Regions from separate parts of the Bacillus sp. SH7-1 genome, predicted to be linked through region 3. Evidence: riboswitches for the same ligand, from Rfam matches in the RefSeq annotation. Region 3 holds a riboswitch; each other region holds the start of a gene.
What was found. Region 3 has a riboswitch for lysine ahead of DN390_RS08690 (amino acid permease). Riboswitches for the same ligand answer to the same signal wherever they lie in the genome.
Positions count from the first base shown of each region.

Region 1 (3,293 bases), on a different contig from region 3:
TGGCCGTTGATCATTCGTTACACCTTCAAGTTGATATGCTCCTCCAAATATTCTCTTTTCCCAAAGGTCACGTTCACCACCAGGATAAGCAGATACGCTTCCATTAGATAGCAATGTTTCAAACTGACTTTTATATACTCCTTGCTCAAACAGTGCTTCAGCAACACTTTTCATATTCGAATCTAGTCTGTCTGGATGAAAGTGTAAAGCAATCCTTGCATGAGATTTTAAATTAGCGACAGCTTCTTCAAATATTTCCTCTGTAATATTAGACATGTTAAGTATATGATTAATTGTTGCTTTCGCCTCACGTTTTTCGTTCTCTGCATATTTTGAAATATACTCTAAAGCAAATAATTGAGATCTTGATAATTCCATAATCCAATCTCCCCTTTAATTGAACTGCCCTTAAACACTTCAATTAAAAGCTTATTCTTTCCTTCTTATGAAACGAACCTGATTTATTAAAAAAGTAATTTAATACATCCTAATTATACATACACGCATTTTTCATCGGCAAATGTACACATTCTACAAAAATTTGATACCCTAGCCATCGCTCAGCAATATGTTCAAATGATGAAACAGAGCCTGTTGTAAAAAATCGATGCTTAGGATTCAAATTGTCAGCCAGAATTCCTTTGTGCTGTAAAATTGTGCTTAACTCTATCGCTGTTTCTTCTGCAGAACTAATAATCGTTACACCCTCTCCTAGTTCCTCTTTTATATAAGACTCTAAAAGTGGATAATGCGTACACCCAAGAATTAACGTATCTATATCTTCTTTCGTTAATGGCAGTAAAGCTTGTTTCACTTGCTGCGTTACATATGCTGTATCTTCTAATTGATTTTCTACAACTGTAGCTAAAGTCGGGCACGCGTGACTATGCACTTTCAAATATGTATCAAGCTCATGTAATGCTTTTTCGTACATATTAGATTTTATCGTACCTACAGTTCCAATTACTCCGATTTTCCCTTTCTTCGTCACTTTAATAGCCGCTCTTGCTCCCGGATGTATAACGCCAATAACCGGAATAGAAAGTGCTTCTTGCAACGCAGCCAATGCAGCAGCTGCAGCAGTATTACATGCTACAACTAGAGCTTTTAACGGAAACTGTTTGAGGAACTCAACCATTTCAAATACGAAAGATTGTACCTCTTCTACACTTCTTGGCCCATACGGACAACGCTCATTATCACCAATATAATAAATGCTCTCTTTAGGCAATTGTCTTATAATTTCGCTCGCAACTGTTAATCCCCCAACTCCCGAATCTAACACACCTATTACTGAATGTTTATGACATACAGACATATACTTCATCCCCTTTTCAATCATCTAGCGCTAATAACATTTATTATATTATGAAAATTCAATATTACATAATAATCCCTCATACTTTTAATCACAAACTCTTCTCTATAATCTGATTATTACTATATCCATTGACGTATAAAAATTCATTTGTTACTCTTAAATACGTTAATTTAATATTTAAATCCTCATTCGTATCTCGGTGAGGTAGAGGTTGCAATTATTAAGAGTATCATTTCCGGAGATGTAGTGGCATTGATGAAGGAATGAGAAAGGAATGGTTGCCGAAGTAAGTTGTGTCCACCATGCACACTTGCTGGGTCTGCATTTAATAAGTGCAGAACTGTCACAAACGTTTCGTTTGTGGAGAGCTATCGAGAGGTATGTCGTGGGTTTCTTATAAGATAGAAAGCATGTAGCGGCAAATTACGTGCTTTTTTTGTTTTGTTTGGGACTTCTCTTCCTGACTCAGGAAGACATACATATCTCCTCGCTTGACTTGGTTATACTAACTTTGGAGGTATTTTCTATGCAACAAAAAAAATGGGGCTTTTGGGTACTCACAGCTTTCGTTGTCGGTAACATGGTTGGCGCTGGTATTTTCATGGTGCCAAGTACGTTGGCACAAACAGCAAGCCCTCTCGGTGTCACTTTAGCTTGGTTAACAACAGGGTTTGGTGTTTTAATGCTAGCTCTTGTTTTCGGTAATTTAGCAATTCGTCGTCCTGATTTAACGACAGGACCACAAAGTCATGCATATGCCTTATTCTCAACACCAAAAAAGAAAAAAATGGCTGGTTTCAGTATGGTATGGGGATATTGGGTTGCAAACTGGGCAAGTAACGTTGCCATCATTACATCATTTGCGGGATATTTATCACTCTTCTTCCCAATTATGAAAGATACACGACTACTATTTTCAATCGGTTCGTTTAACATAGAAGTCGGAAAACTAATTACATTTACGATTTGTTCCATCTTACTTTGGGGAACTCATATTATATTAACTAACGGTGTAAGCGGAGCTGGAAAGCTAAACTTCTTAGCAACAACAACGAAAGTAACTGGATTCCTTTTATTCATCGTCGTTACGTTATTTGCATTCGAAGCTTCTAAGTTTGGACAATGGTACACACCGATGATCGATAAATCAGGTGTATCACACGGTCTTCTTTCACAAGTAAACTTAGCTGCTCTTACAACACTTTGGGCATTTATCGGAATTGAATCAGCGGTTCTTTTATCAAACCGTGCTGTTTCTCCAAAAACGGTAAAACGCGCAACAGTTGCTGGATTACTTATTACAGTTGCGATTTACTTAGGAATTACAATTTTAACAATGGGTGTCCTTCACGTTGATACATTACAAGCTTCTGAACGTCCATTAGCAGATGCATTAAATGCTGCAATGGGTCACGGCGGCGGGAAACTGATGGCACTACTTGCTCTTACTTCCCTATTCGGTTCGATCTTAGGCTGGATTTTATTAAGCTCAGAAGTACCTTATCAAGCAGCAAAAGAAGGTTTCTTCCCTTCCTTCTTCACGAAAACAAATAAAAAAGGAAGTCCAATTTACTCATTACGATTAACAAACATTATGTCGCAAGTGTTCCTATTCTCAACATTATCAGGAACCATTGCGGAAGCTTATACATTCGTTATTACCGTATCAACACTGGCCTACCTCATTCCATATCTCGTTTCACCGATCTTCCAGTTAAAACTAGTCGCAACTGGTGAAACGTATAAAAATGAAATGCGGGCAAGAATTACAGATGGTATAGTCGCAGTGATCGCACTTTGTTACGCACTATGGGTTATTAAAACCGGTGCATCCGATATAAAAACATTCCTTCTCGGAATTGGTTTATTCGTAATCGGTTTTGCCTTCTATCCATTAATGAATCGTGATCAGAAAAAAAATAACGAAAAGAAAAACGGGCAAGTTGCATAACGCAATTTGCTCGTTTTTTCT
Region 1 covers NZ_QNUD01000006.1:22,489-25,781, forward strand. The annotation lists gene DN390_RS05655 (DUF3626 domain-containing protein) at 1-378, opposite strand, end outside; gene racE (glutamate racemase) at 488-1,318, opposite strand; lysine riboswitch at 1,519-1,700, shown strand; gene DN390_RS05665 (amino acid permease) at 1,848-3,272, shown strand.
Region 1: it holds a riboswitch for lysine, as region 3 does, so the genes downstream of both, DN390_RS05665 (amino acid permease) here and DN390_RS08690 (amino acid permease) in region 3, are expected to answer to the same signal.

Region 2 (3,293 bases), on a different contig from region 3:
CGGATTTCGTACTTGAACATGAATTCGAAAACATTGTAATTCGTCATCATAACTTTCAACAATTTTTGCCTCTCCGTATAAAAGTTTCGGTAAAGAGATTTTTCTTCTAAACATATAAAACCATTGTTTCTTCGAAGAAATATGCATTGCCCCTAACTCATCAATATGAAAATTTAATGTAGAGACGAGTATATGTGGTTCACCAAAATAATCTACAATTTCATTTTCGGTTTCATCCAACTGCATAACTGCATTAAAATATCTTTTCTTATTATGGAAATAGAAAGTACGATTCCACTTTACAATTTCTTTTCCATATTCATCTCGTTCAGCTGTATTATGTATTATAAATGGAACTCCCTCTCCCCGTTCTGAGAAAAACATTCGAAACTTCGATGCAATTTTTAATATTAATTTTACGAAAAAAGAACCACCGTAAATTTCATCCATCTTTCCTTCTCCAGTAAAGCTATTTTCTTCTGTAATCTCATAGCGTTTCTGTAATTTTGGATGAAGTCTTTTATAAGAATTCCCTAATAATCTTTCATAAATATTAGCCATACATTATCCCTTTCTCTTCCTCTTGCAATTTTTTGCACTTGGTAAATCAAAACTATTTATATAACCGACAATCGATAACCCCATTAGTAGAACGTTTAATGTAATTGGATTAAACGACTCTGTAAAGCTTGCGATATTCGTAAAGCCTGCCGCTATCGTTAAGGCTATTAACATAAAAATATGTACTATAAATACTTTTCTTTTTGGAAATGGCAACAGCCATATGACACCAAAAATAATTTCTAATATTCCGATTATTTTAAGTGCAAAAATACTATGTGCAGTTGAACCAATCATCACAGATAGCATTTTTACTTCTTCTGAATGAGTAAACACTAGTTTCGGTACTATTCCTTGATACATCCATACAAATGCAAATAAAAAACATACAATCCAATATGTCATCGTTCTTCTCATTAGCAACCTAGGATGAAGTCCTTTTTCTAACCATAATTTTAAAGCATCAAAACTCCAAGCAGTCGCCCAGCCTAATAACGGTCGAAAAATACATGAATCTATTACATTTCCTATACGACCATACCTCGTATCATAATCATATTGCGTCTCAAAATGAATGTATGTTTTACTCGGTGTATACTTCCAATAACCACGCCCTATTTGAATAAGAGATAATTTATTATCCGTCCAAAATTTTAAAGAAGAAATACGTTCTCCCGTTTCTTTTCTTATCTCACCTATCGATTCACCTTCTCCAGCTATTTCAAGTCCAAATCCGATTTTTGTTTTATATAAAAACTTCTGTGGTTCTCCTTCTTTTTTCTCTAAATATGAAATTTCAGAAAAGCGAGCATCCCATTCTGTATGTATATGTGGTTCTTGCGTGTATTCCCATAATTTCTCCATTGTTGTGTTCATTTCTGCCGAAACATAAATAGGCTTTTTCCCCTTCATTCTTCCACCTCCTATGTACTATAATTTTAATGTACATGCAATGAATTTATTTTGCTACTTTTTTCACAAACTTTTTCGTAAAGAGAAAGAATTTTTAAAATTTATATAAAACACTTGCTTCCCCGAAAAATTTAAATTATTATAAAACAAATGTTACCAACAACTTCATAAATCAAACACTCTCGCCTAAAACGTGAGATAGAGGTTGCGATACTTATGAGTATTCTAATGGAGACACAGAGAGGTCCATGAAATTAGATGAAAGGAAGTATTGCCGAAATCGATATATTTCTCTGTATTTATCGATTGGGGCTGTTTTCGAATAGAAACAGAACTGTCATATGTACAGACGTGTACGTATGAAGAGCTATCTACAAAAAAGAGATATCATTTTTATGGTATTCCTTTTTTGGCGGTTTTTTTATTAGCTCCGTTTTCTGTTTCCCTTTTCCTGTAACAGCACCATCCTCACTTATTTGAGATGGTGTTTTTTGTTTTTCTCTGGTAACTACAGGAATATTGGGATTTATATATGTCCTAATCTTTTCTTAAAAATGGATGAAAGAAGGAATTCGTAATGGAAACGATTGTACAAAAATTTGGTGGTACTTCTGTCGGAAGCGTTGAGCGCATTCAACATGTAGCCAATTTAATTATTGAAGAATATGAACGAGGACATAGTATCGTCACTGTCGTTTCAGCAATGGGAAAAAGTACAGATGAACTTGTCTCACTTGCTAACGCGATTACAGAAAATCCGAGTAAACGCGAAATGGATATGCTTCTATCAACAGGAGAGCAAGTGACTATTTCATTATTAACGATGGCACTACAAGCGAAAGGTTATAACGCGATTTCATTAACAGGATGGCAAGCTGGTATTACGACAGAATCTGTACATAGTAGTGCACGGATTACTGAAATTAATACGGATCGAATTCAGTCTTATCTTACTAAAGGCACGATTGTTATTGTAGCTGGGTTCCAAGGAATCAGTGAAGATCATGAAATTACGACACTCGGACGCGGTGGTTCTGATACGACCGCTGTCGCATTAGCAGCAGCATTAAACGCAAAAAAATGTGATATTTACACAGATGTGACCGGCGTATATACGACGGATCCACGAGTTGTAAAAGATGCTTACAAATTAGATGAAATTTCTTATGACGAAATGTTAGAACTTGCAAACCTCGGTGCTGGTGTATTACATCCACGTGCTGTTGAATTTGCTAAAAATCATAATGTCATTTTAGAAGTTCGCTCAAGTATGGAACAAGAAAACGGAACAATTGTAAAAGGAGAATGTAACATGGAACAACAATCAATCGTTAAAGGTATTGCATTTGAAGATAATATTACACGTGTCACAATTAAAGGACTAGAACAAGGCTCGCTTTCCACTGTTTTCTCTACATTAGCAGCAGCACATATTAATGTAGACATCATCATTCAAAGTATTACAAATGAAGGAACTGTGCATCTCTCCTTCTCCATCCACTCTAATGATTTAAGAGAAACATTAGAAGTGTTGGAACAAAACCAAGAAGCACTTCACTATGTATCAGTAGAACATGAAAACCATTTAGCAAAAGTATCAATTGTAGGATCTGGTATGGTCTCTAATCCAGGTGTTGCTGCAAATATGTTCACTACTTTAAAAGAAGAAGATATTCATATTAAAATGGTAAGTACATCAGAAATTAAAGTTTCTGTCGTTATTGACCGCCTTCATTTAGTAACAGGTGTTGAGGCGCTGCATCAATCATTTATGGCGAAAATCGAGCCTTTAGTGCAGATGAGTTAATTTCCACTCGTAA
Region 2 covers NZ_QNUD01000004.1:5,261-8,553, forward strand. The annotation lists gene DN390_RS02630 (DUF4166 domain-containing protein) at 1-561, opposite strand, end outside; gene DN390_RS02635 (DoxX-like family protein) at 565-1,473, opposite strand; lysine riboswitch at 1,665-1,851, shown strand; gene DN390_RS02645 (aspartate kinase) at 2,051-3,280, shown strand.
Region 2: it holds a riboswitch for lysine, as region 3 does, so the genes downstream of both, DN390_RS02645 (aspartate kinase) here and DN390_RS08690 (amino acid permease) in region 3, are expected to answer to the same signal.

Region 3 (3,293 bases):
ATCTCATATCAAATTTGGAAACGTTGATAAATATACAGTTTCCAGATTAACATTACCCGGAGCAGTTGGTGCATTTATTGGGGCATGTTTTTTAAGTAATTTACCTGGCGATGTCATTAAACCGTACATTTCCGTATTTTTATTTACTTTAGGGGTTTATATTTTATTACGATTCATCATTCAAAAACAAATTGTTACTTCCAAAAAGCGCATGTCTGCCAAACAACTTGTGCCACTCGGCTTATTCGCTGGATTCGTCGATTCAACTGGTGGCGGTGGCTGGGGTCCAATTACGACACCTGTACTGCTAGCAAGAGGAAATGAAGCTAGAAAAGTTATTGGATCTGTAGATACGAGTGAGTTTCCTGTTTCACTCGCTGCAACAATTGGTTTCTTCATCTCACTTGGCTGGGAACAAGTAAGCTGGGTTTGGGTATTCGCCTTAATGCTTGGCGGTATTGTCGCAGCTCCAATTGCCGCATGGTTAGTACGTATCGTTCCACCTCATTTACTTGGGGTATTAGTTGGTGGCCTTATTATCTTTACGAATATTCGTACACTACTTACAACATTTAAAGTGGATCCAACTATTATTTCACTTTCTTACGTGGCAGTTGGTCTTGTCGTTATTATTTCTATTTTCATTGCTGTCCGTAATCATTCCAATCGTTCTAACGCATCAACAGGCGGCTATCCGAAAGATCAAAAACAAATGCTACCATAATGATAAAAAATACCGCTCGAACTATATCGAGCGGTATTTTTTATTTTTCTATTTTCCAATTAATCATCGTATCTGTTGTATCTACTCTCTTCATATGTAATTTCTCTAATACACGAATTGAACTACCATTTTCAAAGAGTGTCTCCGCAATAATTGTATCTACCTTTCCTGTCTGGAAAGCCCACTTTATTAATTCATCTACAGATTCTGTAGCATACCCTTTATTCCAATATTTCTCAATAAAACCGTAACCAATTTCTACTGTACGTTTCTCGTTCGGTTTCCCTTTAAATCCTATATCCCCTAGTACGATGTTATCTTCTTTTCGAATGACATACCACGCACCCCACGGTAATAAATCCTTATCTTGTTTTATATTTTCTACATGCCCTGCAATATGCGGGCCGCTATTGTATCCTTGATTCTTCGCAATCTGAACCCATTCTTCCGTACACGGGATAATATGTAATCTTTCTGTTTTTAATTTCATAACGATGTCCCCTTTTTAATTAAACAGTACTTCAATTTTACTACAAAAAGAAAGAATATTCACTCTTTTTATTTACACATATGTTTTTTCTTTAGAACAAAATAAAAGAAGTGATACCCTTCAAACGTTATGTCGAATTATATTTTCTGAATTTTCTTTTAATTTTAAAGGGTTTTTCAATATTTTTTGCGAAACATTTGTATAACAATTTTTTCTTTGCTTATTGCTACATAATAGTAGGTTCGGGTGGAGTTATGCAAGCGTTTCCTATACAATAACCGATATTTTTTGACTTTTTCTAACAAAATCCCTTGCAATATATTCAGAAACTCATTACAATTGCCATATATTAAATATCTTAGCAATATATAAATCCTCATCAATCCGATGAGGTAGAGGTTGCGACTTTTAAGAGTAAAACGGACGAGACACAGAGAATGTCACTGACTCCGTTTGAAAGGAAAAGTTGCCGAAGTTTGTATTTCTTCTCTGGAAGTATGAGCTGGGGCTGTCTCCGAAAGGAACAGAACTGTCACGTTTACAAAATTACCGTGTAAACGTGGGGTGCTATCTTAACGGAAGGGTATGATGGGGTGGTTATTTGTGAAACGTTCCGCCTAATTCCTTTGGCGGTTTTTTGTATTTTTCTCCCCCGCTCCTTCCTAACCTACAAGAAAAGGAGTGTTGAACATGAATAGCGCAACAAATCAATCTACCTCTAAAACGCAAACTACACAAGGACAAGGTGAATTAAAACGCGGATTAAAATCTCGTCACCTTACGATGATTTCTCTCGGTGGTACAATCGGTACCGGACTATTTCTTGCCAGCGGTGGTGTAATCCATTCAGCTGGTCCTGGCGGTGCACTAATCGCATACGCCGCAATTGGAATTATGGTGTATTTCTTAATGACAAGCTTAGCTGAACTTGCAGCTTACATGCCTGTTACTGGATCTTTTAGCACGTATGCAACAAAATTTGTTGATCCATCACTTGGCTTTGCACTTGGATGGAACTATTGGTATAACTGGGCGATTACAATTGCGGCAGAACTAGCGGCCGTAACATTAATTATGAAATTTTGGTTCCCTGATACCCCTTCCCTCATTTGGAGTGGATTATGCTTAGCTATTATTTTTCTCTTAAACTATTTATCTGTTAAAGGTTTTGGTGAATCTGAATATTGGTTCGCACTTATTAAAGTAGTTACTATTATTATCTTCTTAGTTGTCGGCTTCATGATGATTTTTGGAATTATGGGCGGCGAATCTGTCGGCTTTAAAAACTTCACTGTTGCAGATGCTCCATTTAACGGCGGTATCATGGCAATTATCGGTGTATTTATGGCTGCTGGTTTCTCCTTCCAAGGAACTGAATTATTAGGTGTAGCTGCTGGTGAAACGTCTGATCCAGAACGCAATATCCCAAAAGCAATTCGTTCGATCTTTTGGCGCATTCTTTTATTCTATATCCTTGCAATTCTCGTTATCGGTTTATTAATTCCTTATACAACTGAAAGTCTTGCAGCAAGTGATGTTACAGTAAGTCCATTTACACTTGTATTTGAAAAAGCGGGCGTTGCCTTTGCTGCTTCTGTTATGAACGCTGTTATTTTAACGGCAGTTTTATCTGCTGGTAACTCTGGCATGTACGCATCAACTCGTATGCTTTGGGATTTAGCTCGTCAAGGAAAAGCACCGAAGTTTTTAGGTAAATTAGATAGCCGTGGTGTACCTGTTAACGCTCTAATCGCAACATCAGTAGTTGGTAGCGTCGCTTTCATCGCTTCTTTATTCGGTGACGGTGTTGTATATATTTGGTTATTAAACGCTTCTGGTATGTCTGGCTTTATCGCATGGGTTGGTATTGCAATTAGTCATTACCGCTTCCGTAAAGCATATATCGCACAAGGAAAAGATTTAAAAGACTTACCATATAGAGCAAAATGGTTCCCATTCGGTCCAATCTTCGCATTTACACTTTGCGTCATCGTAATTTTAGGACAAAACTACGGCGCATTTATGGGTGAATCAATCGATTGGAACGGCGTACTCGTTTCTTACATCGGTTTACCGCTC
Region 3 covers NZ_QNUD01000007.1:473,419-476,711, reverse strand. The annotation lists gene DN390_RS08700 (sulfite exporter TauE/SafE family protein) at 1-724, shown strand, start outside; gene DN390_RS08695 (GNAT family N-acetyltransferase) at 765-1,214, opposite strand; lysine riboswitch at 1,600-1,792, shown strand; gene DN390_RS08690 (amino acid permease) at 1,905-3,293, shown strand, end outside.